Regions from separate parts of the Streptomyces sp. WAC04114 genome, predicted to be linked through region 1. Evidence: predicted binding sites of a transcription regulator. Region 1 holds the regulator's gene; each other region holds the start of a gene.
What was found. Region 1 encodes HrcA, which represses chaperone genes, less so after heat shock. Its sites were predicted from a motif close to TTNGCACTCNGNNNNNCNGAGTGCNAA; they were not measured.
Positions count from the first base shown of each region.

Region 2: the regulator HrcA is predicted to act here: its motif matches at 1,417-1,443, upstream of groL (chaperonin GroEL).
Region 3: the regulator HrcA is predicted to act here: its motif matches at 1,102-1,128, upstream of groES (co-chaperone GroES).

Region 1 is NZ_JAIGQA010000175.1:12,383-15,611, reverse strand. Features, by position in the region: gene K4G64_RS31905 (DUF3097 domain-containing protein) at 1-145, opposite strand, end outside; gene K4G64_RS31900 (MBL fold metallo-hydrolase) at 177-908, opposite strand; gene hrcA (heat-inducible transcriptional repressor HrcA) at 1,080-2,096, shown strand; gene dnaJ (molecular chaperone DnaJ) at 2,096-3,229, shown strand, end outside.
Region 2 is NZ_JAIGQA010000021.1:58,816-62,044, forward strand. Features, by position in the region: gene thrC (threonine synthase) at 1-199, shown strand, start outside; gene K4G64_RS09090 (MoaD/ThiS family protein) at 313-588, shown strand; gene K4G64_RS09095 (cold-shock protein) at 1,034-1,237, shown strand; gene groL (chaperonin GroEL) at 1,570-3,192, shown strand.
Region 3 is NZ_JAIGQA010000042.1:43,805-47,033, reverse strand. Features, by position in the region: gene K4G64_RS14450 (polysaccharide deacetylase family protein) at 1-240, shown strand, start outside; gene K4G64_RS14445 (polysaccharide deacetylase family protein) at 237-1,058, shown strand; gene groES (co-chaperone GroES) at 1,228-1,536, shown strand; gene groL (chaperonin GroEL) at 1,654-3,229, shown strand, end outside.

The DNA.
Region 1 (3,229 bases):
TCACCGTGCCCGCCTCGCAGCGGATCACCGCCCCGCAGAAGCCGGTCCCCGGCTCCTCCACCACCAGGCCCGGCTCCGCCGCGACCTCGGGCACCGGCTGGGGCTTCTTCCACGGCGGGGTCAGATCGGCGGAGTACTGGCGCATTCGGATGACGATAGGAGAAGGCGAACGGCGATCACCGCGACACGCCGAAACGCGCCGCCAGCGCGTCCCGTTGCGCCCGCACGAACGCCGCGTCCACCACCGCTCCGTGACCGGGCACGTACACCGCGTCCTCGCCGCCCAGGTCGAGCAACCGGTCCAGGGCGGCCGGCCAGTGCGACGGCACCGCGTCGGGGCCCGCCTGCGGCTCGCCGGACTCCTCGACCAGGTCGCCGCAGAACACCACCTCCGGATCGCCCGGCACCAGCACCGCCAGGTCGTGCGCGGTGTGCCCCGGACCGACGTTCGCCAGCAGCACCTGGCACCCGCCGCCCAGGTCGAGGGTCCACTCGCCGGACACCAGGTGCCCGGGCGGGACCAGCCGCTGCGCCGCCTCCTCGGCCGTGGGCGCCGCCAGCCCGCCCCGCACCGCGTCCGCGCGCAGCTCCTCCCGGTCCCGCACCCGTGACAGCACCGCGTCCATGCCCACCGCGCCGAACACCTCCGCGTCCGGGAAGGCCGCCGCCCCGAAGACGTGGTCGAAGTGCGGATGGGTCAGCGCGAGATGTGTCACACCGTGCCCCGCCAGCGACCGCGCCTGCGCACGCAACTTCTCGCCCTCGGCGAGGCTCGACCCCGCGTCGATCAAGAGGGCGGCGCCCTCCCCGGCGACCAGCCCCGCCGTGCAGTCCCACACCGGCAGCCGGCACCGCCCCACCCCGGCGGCCAGACGCTCCCATCCGAGGTCTTCCCAAGTCACCGTCATACGGCGACGCTAGCGGTGCACCCCGCTCGGGGCACGGCGCCGCACGACCAGCCTTGCCGGGGGTGTACCCCACCGCCGTACACTGGGCCGGGGAATGCTGGCACTCGCACGCGCAGAGTGCCAGGCTCGACAGGCAGGACAACGGGCGGACGACTTCTGGAGGTGTGCGCGATGCTCAGTGAACGCAGGCTTCAGGTGCTGCGCGCCATCGTCCAGGACTACGTCGGCACCGAGGAGCCGGTCGGCTCCAAGGCCCTCACCGAGCGGCACAGCCTCGGCGTCTCCCCGGCCACCGTCCGCAATGACATGGCGGCCCTGGAGGACGAGGGGTACATCGCCCAGCCGCACACCAGTGCCGGGCGCATCCCCACCGACAAGGGCTACCGGCTGTTCGTCGACAAGCTCGCCGGCGTCAAGCCGATGACCGCGCCAGAGCGGCGCGCGATCCAGAACTTCCTCGACGGCGCCGTCGACCTCGACGACGTCGTTGCGCGTACGGTGCGGCTGCTCGCGCAGATCACGCGTCAGGTCGCCGTCGTGCAGTACCCCTCGCTGACCCGTTCGACGGTGCGGCACGTGGAGCTGCTCTCCCTCGCGCCCGCGCGCGTGATGCTCGTGCTGATCACGGACACCGGGAGGGTCGAGCAGCGGGTGGTCGACTGCCCGGCGCCCTTCGGCGACGCCTCGCTCGCGGATCTGCGCGCCCGGCTCAACAGCCGTGTGGCGAACCGCCGTTTTACGGATGTGCCGAGTCTGGTGGAGGATCTCCCGGAGGCGTTCGAGCACGAGGACCGGGGTACGGTCTCTACGGTGCTCTCCACACTTCTGGAGACGCTCGTCGAGGAGAACGAGGAGCGGCTGATGATCGGCGGCACCGCCAATCTGACCCGCTTCGGGCATGACTTCCCTCTCACGATCCGGCCGGTGCTGGAGGCGCTGGAGGAGCAGGTCGTGCTCCTCAAGCTGCTCGGCGAGGCGCAGGATCCGGGCGTGACCGTACGGATCGGTCACGAGAACGCCCACGTAGGACTCAACTCCACGTCCGTCGTGTCGGTCGGCTACGGTTCGGGCGGCGAGGCAGTCGCCAAGCTCGGCGTGGTCGGACCGACCCGCATGGACTACCCGGGAACGATGGGAGCGGTACGCGCAGTGGCACGGTACGTCGGACAGATCCTGGCGGAGTCGTAGTGGCCACGGACTACTACGCCGTACTCGGCGTGCGCCGCGACGCGTCGCAGGAAGAGATCAAGAAGGCCTTCCGGCGGCTCGCGCGCGAGCTGCACCCGGACGTCAACCCGGATCCGAAGACCCAGGAGCGGTTCAAGGAGATCAACGCCGCTTACGAGGTGCTGTCGGACCCGCAGAAGAAGCAGGTCTACGACCTCGGCGGCGACCCGCTGTCGCAGGCCGGTGGCGGCGGCGCGGGCGGCTTCGGAGCCGGCGGTTTCGGGAACTTCTCGGACATCATGGACGCGTTCTTCGGCACGGCGTCGCAGCGTGGACCGCGCTCGCGCACCCGCCGCGGCCAGGACGCGATGATCCGCATCGAGGTCGAGCTCGGCGAGGCCGCCTTCGGCACGACGAAGGACATCCAGGTCGACACGGCCGTCGTCTGCAACACCTGCAACGGCGAGGGCGCGGCCCCGGGCACCTCCGCCCAGACGTGTGACATGTGCCGCGGCCGCGGTGAGGTCTCGCAGGTCACCCGGTCCTTCCTGGGCCAGGTCATGACCTCCCGCCCCTGCCCGCAGTGCCAGGGCTTCGGCACGGTCGTCCCGACGCCGTGCCCGGAGTGCGCGGGCGACGGCCGCGTGCGGTCCCGCCGCACGCTCACGGTCAAGATCCCGGCCGGTGTCGACAACGGCACGCGGATCCAGCTCGCCGGCGAGGGCGAGGTCGGCCCCGGCGGCGGTCCGGCCGGTGACCTCTACGTCGAGATCCACGAGCTGCCGCACAGCACGTTCCAGCGGCGCGGCGACGACCTGCACTGCACGGTGACGATCCCCATGACGGCGGCGGCCCTCGGCACGAAGGTGCCGCTGGAGACGCTCGACGGCATGGAGGAGGTCGACATCCGCCCGGGCACCCAGTCCGGCCAGTCGATCCCGCTGCACGGCCGGGGCGTCACGCACCTGCGCGGCGGCGGTCGCGGCGACCTCATCGTCCACGTCGAGGTCCAGACCCCGACCAAGCTCGACCCCGAGCAGGAGCGCCTGCTGCGCGAGCTCTCCAAACTCCGCGGCGAGGAACGCCCCACGGGTCAGTTCCAACCCGGGCAGCAAGGGTTGTTCTCGCGGTTGAAGGACGCGTTCAACGGTCGC
Region 2 (3,229 bases), on a different contig from region 1:
CTTTGCGGAGACCGCCGGCGGGGTGACGGTGGGTGTGGCGAAGAAGCTGCTGGAGAACGGGCTGCTGGATCCGTCGAAGACCACGGTGGTGCTCAACACCGGGGATGGTCTCAAGACGCTGGACGCTGTGGCGGGGACGGGGCTGACCGCGACCATTCGTCCCAGCCTGGAGTCGTTCCGTGAGGCCGGGCTCGTCTGAGCGTCGTTGTTTGCTGCGGGCCCGCGGGGGCTGGTCGCGCCCACGCGGCGGAGCCGCAAATCGACACAGCCCCCCGCCCCTAGGTATCTCGCCCAACCGGAGGTTTTGAAGTCATGAGCGTCACCGTCCGCATCCCCACCATCCTGCGTACCTACACCGGCGGTCAGGCTGAGGTGTCCGCCGATGGTGGGACCCTCGGCGAGGTGATCGCCGACCTGGAGAAGAACCACACCGGGATCGCCGCCCGGGTACTGGACGACCAGGGCAAGCTGCGTCGGTTCGTCAACGTGTACGTCAACGACGACGACGTGCGGTTCGAGCAGGGTCTGGAGACGGCCACGCCGGACGGTGCCGGTGTGTCGATCATTCCCGCCGTCGCCGGCGGCTGAACCGGTCGAGCGGCCCGTTATTACCTTCGGTAACGGCTGTCACTGAGAGTTCATCGAATTGCCCCCTCCGTGAGAGAAGCGGAGGGGGCAATTCTGCGTGATTGAGCGCGGTACAGTTGGGGAACGCGGTCCTGATCCTCTGATCGGAACCCTGAATTCCCGCTGCGAGCCCGACAAGATGTAGCCAAAGTGTGCGCATCTTTTGCGGCTTTTGTTCCCTTTGTGTGGCCCGACTTGCCCTGAATTCGGGCGAATTCTCCCCACATTCCGGACCCGGCGCGTCCGGAATTCTCGTCCGATTGACCTGTTGCAGACGGCAGTTGGACAGATACATTCAGCCGCGGTCGACGCGTTCCGGCGCACGCCCCCAACCGTGGGGGGTGAGGTCTGACCCGGATCCGCGAAGTGTGGATCTGTGCAAGGGCCAGTAATAGGGGAGTTAGGCATGGCTCAGGGCACCGTCAAGTGGTTCAACGCGGAGAAGGGGTACGGCTTCATCGCGGTCGACGGTGGTGCGGATGTTTTCGTCCACTACAGCGCGATTCAGATGGACGGCTACCGCACCCTTGAAGAGGGCCAGCGGGTCGAGTTCGAGATCTCGCAGGGCCAGAAGGGACCGCAGGCCGACATGGTTCGCGTCTCTGCCTGAACGCGCACCACGACCAACGCATCAGCGACCGGTCTTCTCAGAAGGGCCCGTACCCCCCGGGGTGCGGGCCCTTCGGCCTGTTCGAACAGCCTGCGGGGCGGTGTTCGCGGGCGGCTGACGCCCCCGCCCGATCCCCGGGAGGCGCTTGCACTCGCAGGGGTCGAGTGCTAATCATTGCGTTAGCACTCTGAAGGTGAGAGTGACAACGTAAGGACCGGGTCGGTGAGGCCCGCAGGCCGGGTGGGAAGGAACCACAAGGCTGGCGAGCCGTCCGTCGCGGGCGCGGGCGCGGTCCGAAGTAATCACCCCCAGTCCTGGAGGGACCACTTCACATGGCCAAGATCATCGCGTTCGACGAGGAGGCGCGGCGCGGCCTCGAGCGCGGCATGAACCAGCTCGCGGACGCCGTCAAGGTGACGCTCGGCCCCAAGGGCCGCAACGTCGTCCTCGAGAAGAAGTGGGGCGCGCCCACGATCACCAACGATGGTGTCTCCATCGCCAAGGAGATCGAGCTCGAGGACCCGTACGAGAAGATCGGCGCCGAGCTGGTCAAGGAAGTCGCCAAGAAGACGGACGACGTCGCCGGTGACGGTACGACCACCGCGACCGTTCTCGCCCAGGCCCTGGTCAAGGAGGGTCTGCGCAACGTAGCCGCCGGCGCCAACCCGATGGCCCTCAAGCGCGGTATCGAGCGCGCCGTCGAGGCCGTCTCCGCCGCCCTGCTGGAGCAGGCGAAGGACGTCGAGACCAAGGAGCAGATCGCCTCCACGGCCTCCATCTCCGCCGCCGACACCCAGATCGGCGAGCTCATCGCCGAGGCCATGGACAAGGTCGGCAAGGAAGGCGTCATCACCGTCGAGGAGTCCCAGACCTTCGGTCTGGAGCTGGAGCTCACCGAGGGTATGCGCTTCGACAAGGGCTACATCTCGGCGTACTTCGCCACCGACATGGAGCGTATGGAGGCCGTCCTCGACGACCCGTACATCCTGATCGCCAACTCGAAGATCAGCAACGTCAAGGACCTGCTGCCGCTCCTCGAGAAGGTCATGCAGTCGGGCAAGCCGCTGCTGATCATCGCCGAGGACGTCGAGGGCGAGGCCCTGTCGACCCTGGTCGTCAACAAGATCCGCGGCACCTTCAAGTCCGTCGCCGTCAAGGCCCCGGGCTTCGGCGACCGCCGCAAGGCGATGCTGCAGGACATCGGCATCCTCACCGGCGGCGAGGTGATCTCCGAGGAGGTCGGCCTCAAGCTGGAGAACGCCACGATCGACCTGCTGGGCAAGGCCCGCAAGGTCGTCATCACCAAGGACGAGACCACCATCGTCGACGGGGCCGGCTCCGCCGAGCAGGTCCAGGGCCGGGTCAACCAGATCCGCGCCGAGATCGAGAACAGCGACTCGGACTACGACCGCGAGAAGCTGCAGGAGCGCCTGGCGAAGCTCGCCGGCGGTGTCGCGGTCATCAAGGCCGGTGCCGCCACCGAGGTGGAGCTCAAGGAGCGCAAGCACCGCATCGAGGACGCCGTGCGCAACGCCAAGGCGGCCGTCGAGGAGGGCATCGTCGCCGGTGGTGGCGTGGCCCTGCTGCAGGCCTCCCAGGTCTTCGAGAAGCTGGAGCTCGACGGTGACGAGGCGACCGGCGCCAACGCCGTGAAGCTCGCGCTGGAGGCCCCGCTGAAGCAGATCGCCGTCAACGGTGGTCTCGAGGGTGGCGTCGTCGTGGAGAAGGTCCGCAACCTCCAGGTCGGCCACGGCCTGAACGCCGCGACCGGTGAGTACGTCGACATGATCGCCGAGGGCATCATCGACCCGGCGAAGGTGACCCGCTCTGCCCTGCAGAACGCCGCCTCCATCGCCGCGCTGTTCCTCACCACCGAGGCCGTCATCGCCGACAAGCCGGAGAAGGCCGCCGCGCCCGCCGGCGGCGGCATGCCGGGCGGTGACATGGACTTCTGATCGACCCCAGGGTTGATCAACGTCCTTACCGAGGGCG
Region 3 (3,229 bases), on a different contig from region 1:
ACCCTGCGCGCCGCCAAGACCTGCGGCATCACGTACGTCCCCCTGTGGAACGAGGAGGTCTTCGCCGACCACTGGGAGTACCGCGAGGGGGACCGCAAGCTGCGCCGGGGCGACATCGTCCTCACCCACTTCCGGGGCCGCGACCACTGGAAGGGCACGATGGCCGACATGGTCCGCCGCTTCCTCAACAAGGCGACGGCCCAGGGGTACGCGGTCGGGCGGCTGGAGGACTACCTGTGAGGCGGCCGGCCGCCGCCCTGCTGTGCGCGGTCCTGCTGGCCGGCTGCGCCGGGGGCGTGGGGGAGCGGCCGGACACCGCCGACGGCCGGGCCCAGGATTCGCCCCGCGCCGTGAGCGCCACCCGCCCGCTGCCGCCCGTGGTGGACCACGTCCCCACCCGCGAACCCGTCGTCTTCCTCACCTACGACGACGGCGCCGAACGCGACCCCCGCTTCGTCGGCCTCGTCCGCGAACGGCGCCTGCCCGTCAGCATGTTCCTCACGGACAGCGTCGTGGGCCCCGGCTACGGCCACTTCGCCCGGCTGCGCGCGGTCGGCGCGTCCATCCAGAACCACACCCTCGACCACCCCGCCCTGCGCGGCCTGCCCTACGCCGGCCAGCGCGCCGAGATCTGCGGCCAGCAGCACAAGCTCCGCTCCCGCTTCGGCATCAGCCCCCGCCTCTTCCGCCCGCCCTACGGCACCTACGACCGGACGACCCTGCGCGCGGCCGCCGACTGCGGCATCACGGCGGTCGTCCTGTGGCGCGCGTCCCTGGGCGTCGACGGCGAACTGACGTACACACGGGGCGAGCCGGGCCTGCGGCCGGGCGACATCGTCTCGGTGCCGGCGGGCGAGACGATGTCCCCGAGCCTGACCGAACGGACCGTGCGGCTGCTGCGCGAGATCGAGCGCAGGGGGCTTCGGGTGGGGCGGCTGGAGGACCACGTGCAGGACCGCCCGATGGGCCAGCCGAAGGACCAGCCGATGGGCAACCCGAAGGACCCCCCGATGGACCACCTGGAGAGAGCGCCCGGCCGACGCGCCGCCGGCAATTAGCAGTCCGCTTGACCGAGTGCTAATCGCAGTCATAGTCTCGGCTTTGGCACTCCCCCTAGGAGAGTGCCAACACAGCGACGGGCAGGTCCGGCACCCGCGACGACGGATCCACCTGGTCGCCACCTCAGACAGTTAACCCCGTGAGATCTCCGAAGGGGGAGGTCGGATCGTGACGACCACCAGCTCCAAGGTTGCCATCAAGCCGCTCGAGGACCGCATTGTGGTCCAGCCGCTCGACGCCGAGCAGACCACCGCCTCTGGCCTGGTCATCCCGGACACCGCCAAGGAGAAGCCCCAGGAGGGCGTCGTCCTGGCCGTGGGCCCGGGTCGCTTCGAGGACGGCAACCGTCTTCCGCTCGACGTCTCCGTCGGTGACGTCGTGCTCTACAGCAAGTACGGCGGCACCGAGGTGAAGTACAACGGCGAGGAGTACCTCGTCCTCTCGGCCCGCGACGTGCTCGCGATCGTCGAGAAGTAATTCACCCCAAGCACATTGCTTTGAAGCTGCGCCCCTGGCCCCCGCGATCGACATGAAGCCGGGCGCCCGGGGCGCAGTGCCGTATATCCCAGATTCCGGAAGAGGGCTCACGCTCCCATGGCGAAGATCCTGAAGTTCGACGAGGACGCCCGTCGCGCCCTCGAGCGCGGCGTCAACAAGCTTGCCGACACGGTCAAGGTGACGATCGGCCCCAAGGGCCGCAACGTCGTCATCGACAAGAAGTTCGGCGCTCCCACCATCACCAACGACGGTGTGACCATCGCCCGCGAGGTCGAGGTCGAGGACCCGTACGAGAACCTCGGTGCCCAGCTGGTCAAGGAGGTGGCGACCAAGACCAACGACATCGCGGGTGACGGTACGACCACCGCGACCGTGCTCGCCCAGGCGCTCGTGCGCGAGGGCCTGAAGAACGTCGCCGCCGGTGCCTCCCCGGCCGCCCTGAAGAAGGGCATCGACGCCGCCGTCGCCGCGGTCTCCGAGGAGCTCCTCGCGACCGCCCGGCCGATCGACGAGAAGTCCGACATCGCCGCCGTCGCCGGTCTGTCCGCCCAGGACCAGCAGGTCGGCGAGCTCATCGCCGAGGCGATGGACAAGGTCGGCAAGGACGGTGTCATCACCGTCGAGGAGTCCAACACCTTCGGTCTGGAGCTGGACTTCACCGAGGGCATGGCCTTCGACAAGGGCTACCTGTCGCCGTACTTCGTGACGGACCAGGAGCGCATGGAAGCCGTCCTGGACGACCCGTACATCCTCATCACGCAGGGCAAGATCTCCGCCATCGCGGACCTCCTGCCGCTGCTGGAGAAGGTCATCCAGTCGAACGCCTCCAAGCCGCTGCTGATCATCGCCGAGGACGTCGAGGGCGAGGCCCTGTCGACCCTCGTCGTGAACAAGATCCGCGGCACGTTCAACGCCGTCGCCGTGAAGGCCCCCGGCTTCGGCGACCGCCGCAAGGCGATGCTGCAGGACCTGGCGATCCTCACCGGCGCCACGGTCGTCTCCGAGGAGGTCGGCCTCAAGCTCGACCAGGTCGGCCTGGACGTGCTCGGCTCCGCCCGCCGCGTCACCGTCACCAAGGACGACACCACGGTCGTCGACGGCGCCGGCAACAAGGAGGACGTGCAGGGCCGCGTCGCCCAGATCAAGGCCGAGATCGAGTCCACCGACTCCGACTGGGACCGCGAGAAGCTCCAGGAGCGCCTCGCGAAGCTGGCCGGCGGCGTGTGCGTCATCCGCGTGGGTGCCGCCACCGAGGTCGAGCTCAAGGAGCGCAAGCACCGTCTGGAGGACGCCATCTCCGCGACCCGCGCCGCGGTCGAGGAGGGCATCGTCTCCGGTGGTGGCTCCGCCCTGGTCCACGCCGTCAAGGTCCTCGAGGGCAACCTCGGCAAGACCGGCGACGAGGCCACCGGTGTCGCGGTCGTCCGCAAGGCCGCCGTCGAGCCGCTGCGCTGGATCGCCGAGAACGCCGGCCTCGAGGGCTACGTCATCACCTCCAAGGTCGCCGAGCTCGACAAGGGCCAGGGCTTCAACGCCGCCACCGGCGAGTACGGCGACCTGGTCAAGGCCGGCGTCATCGACCCGGTGAAGGTCACCCGTTCCGCCCTGGAGAACGCCGCCTCCATCGCCTCCCTCCTCCTCACGACCGAGACCCTGGTCGTCGAGAAGAAGG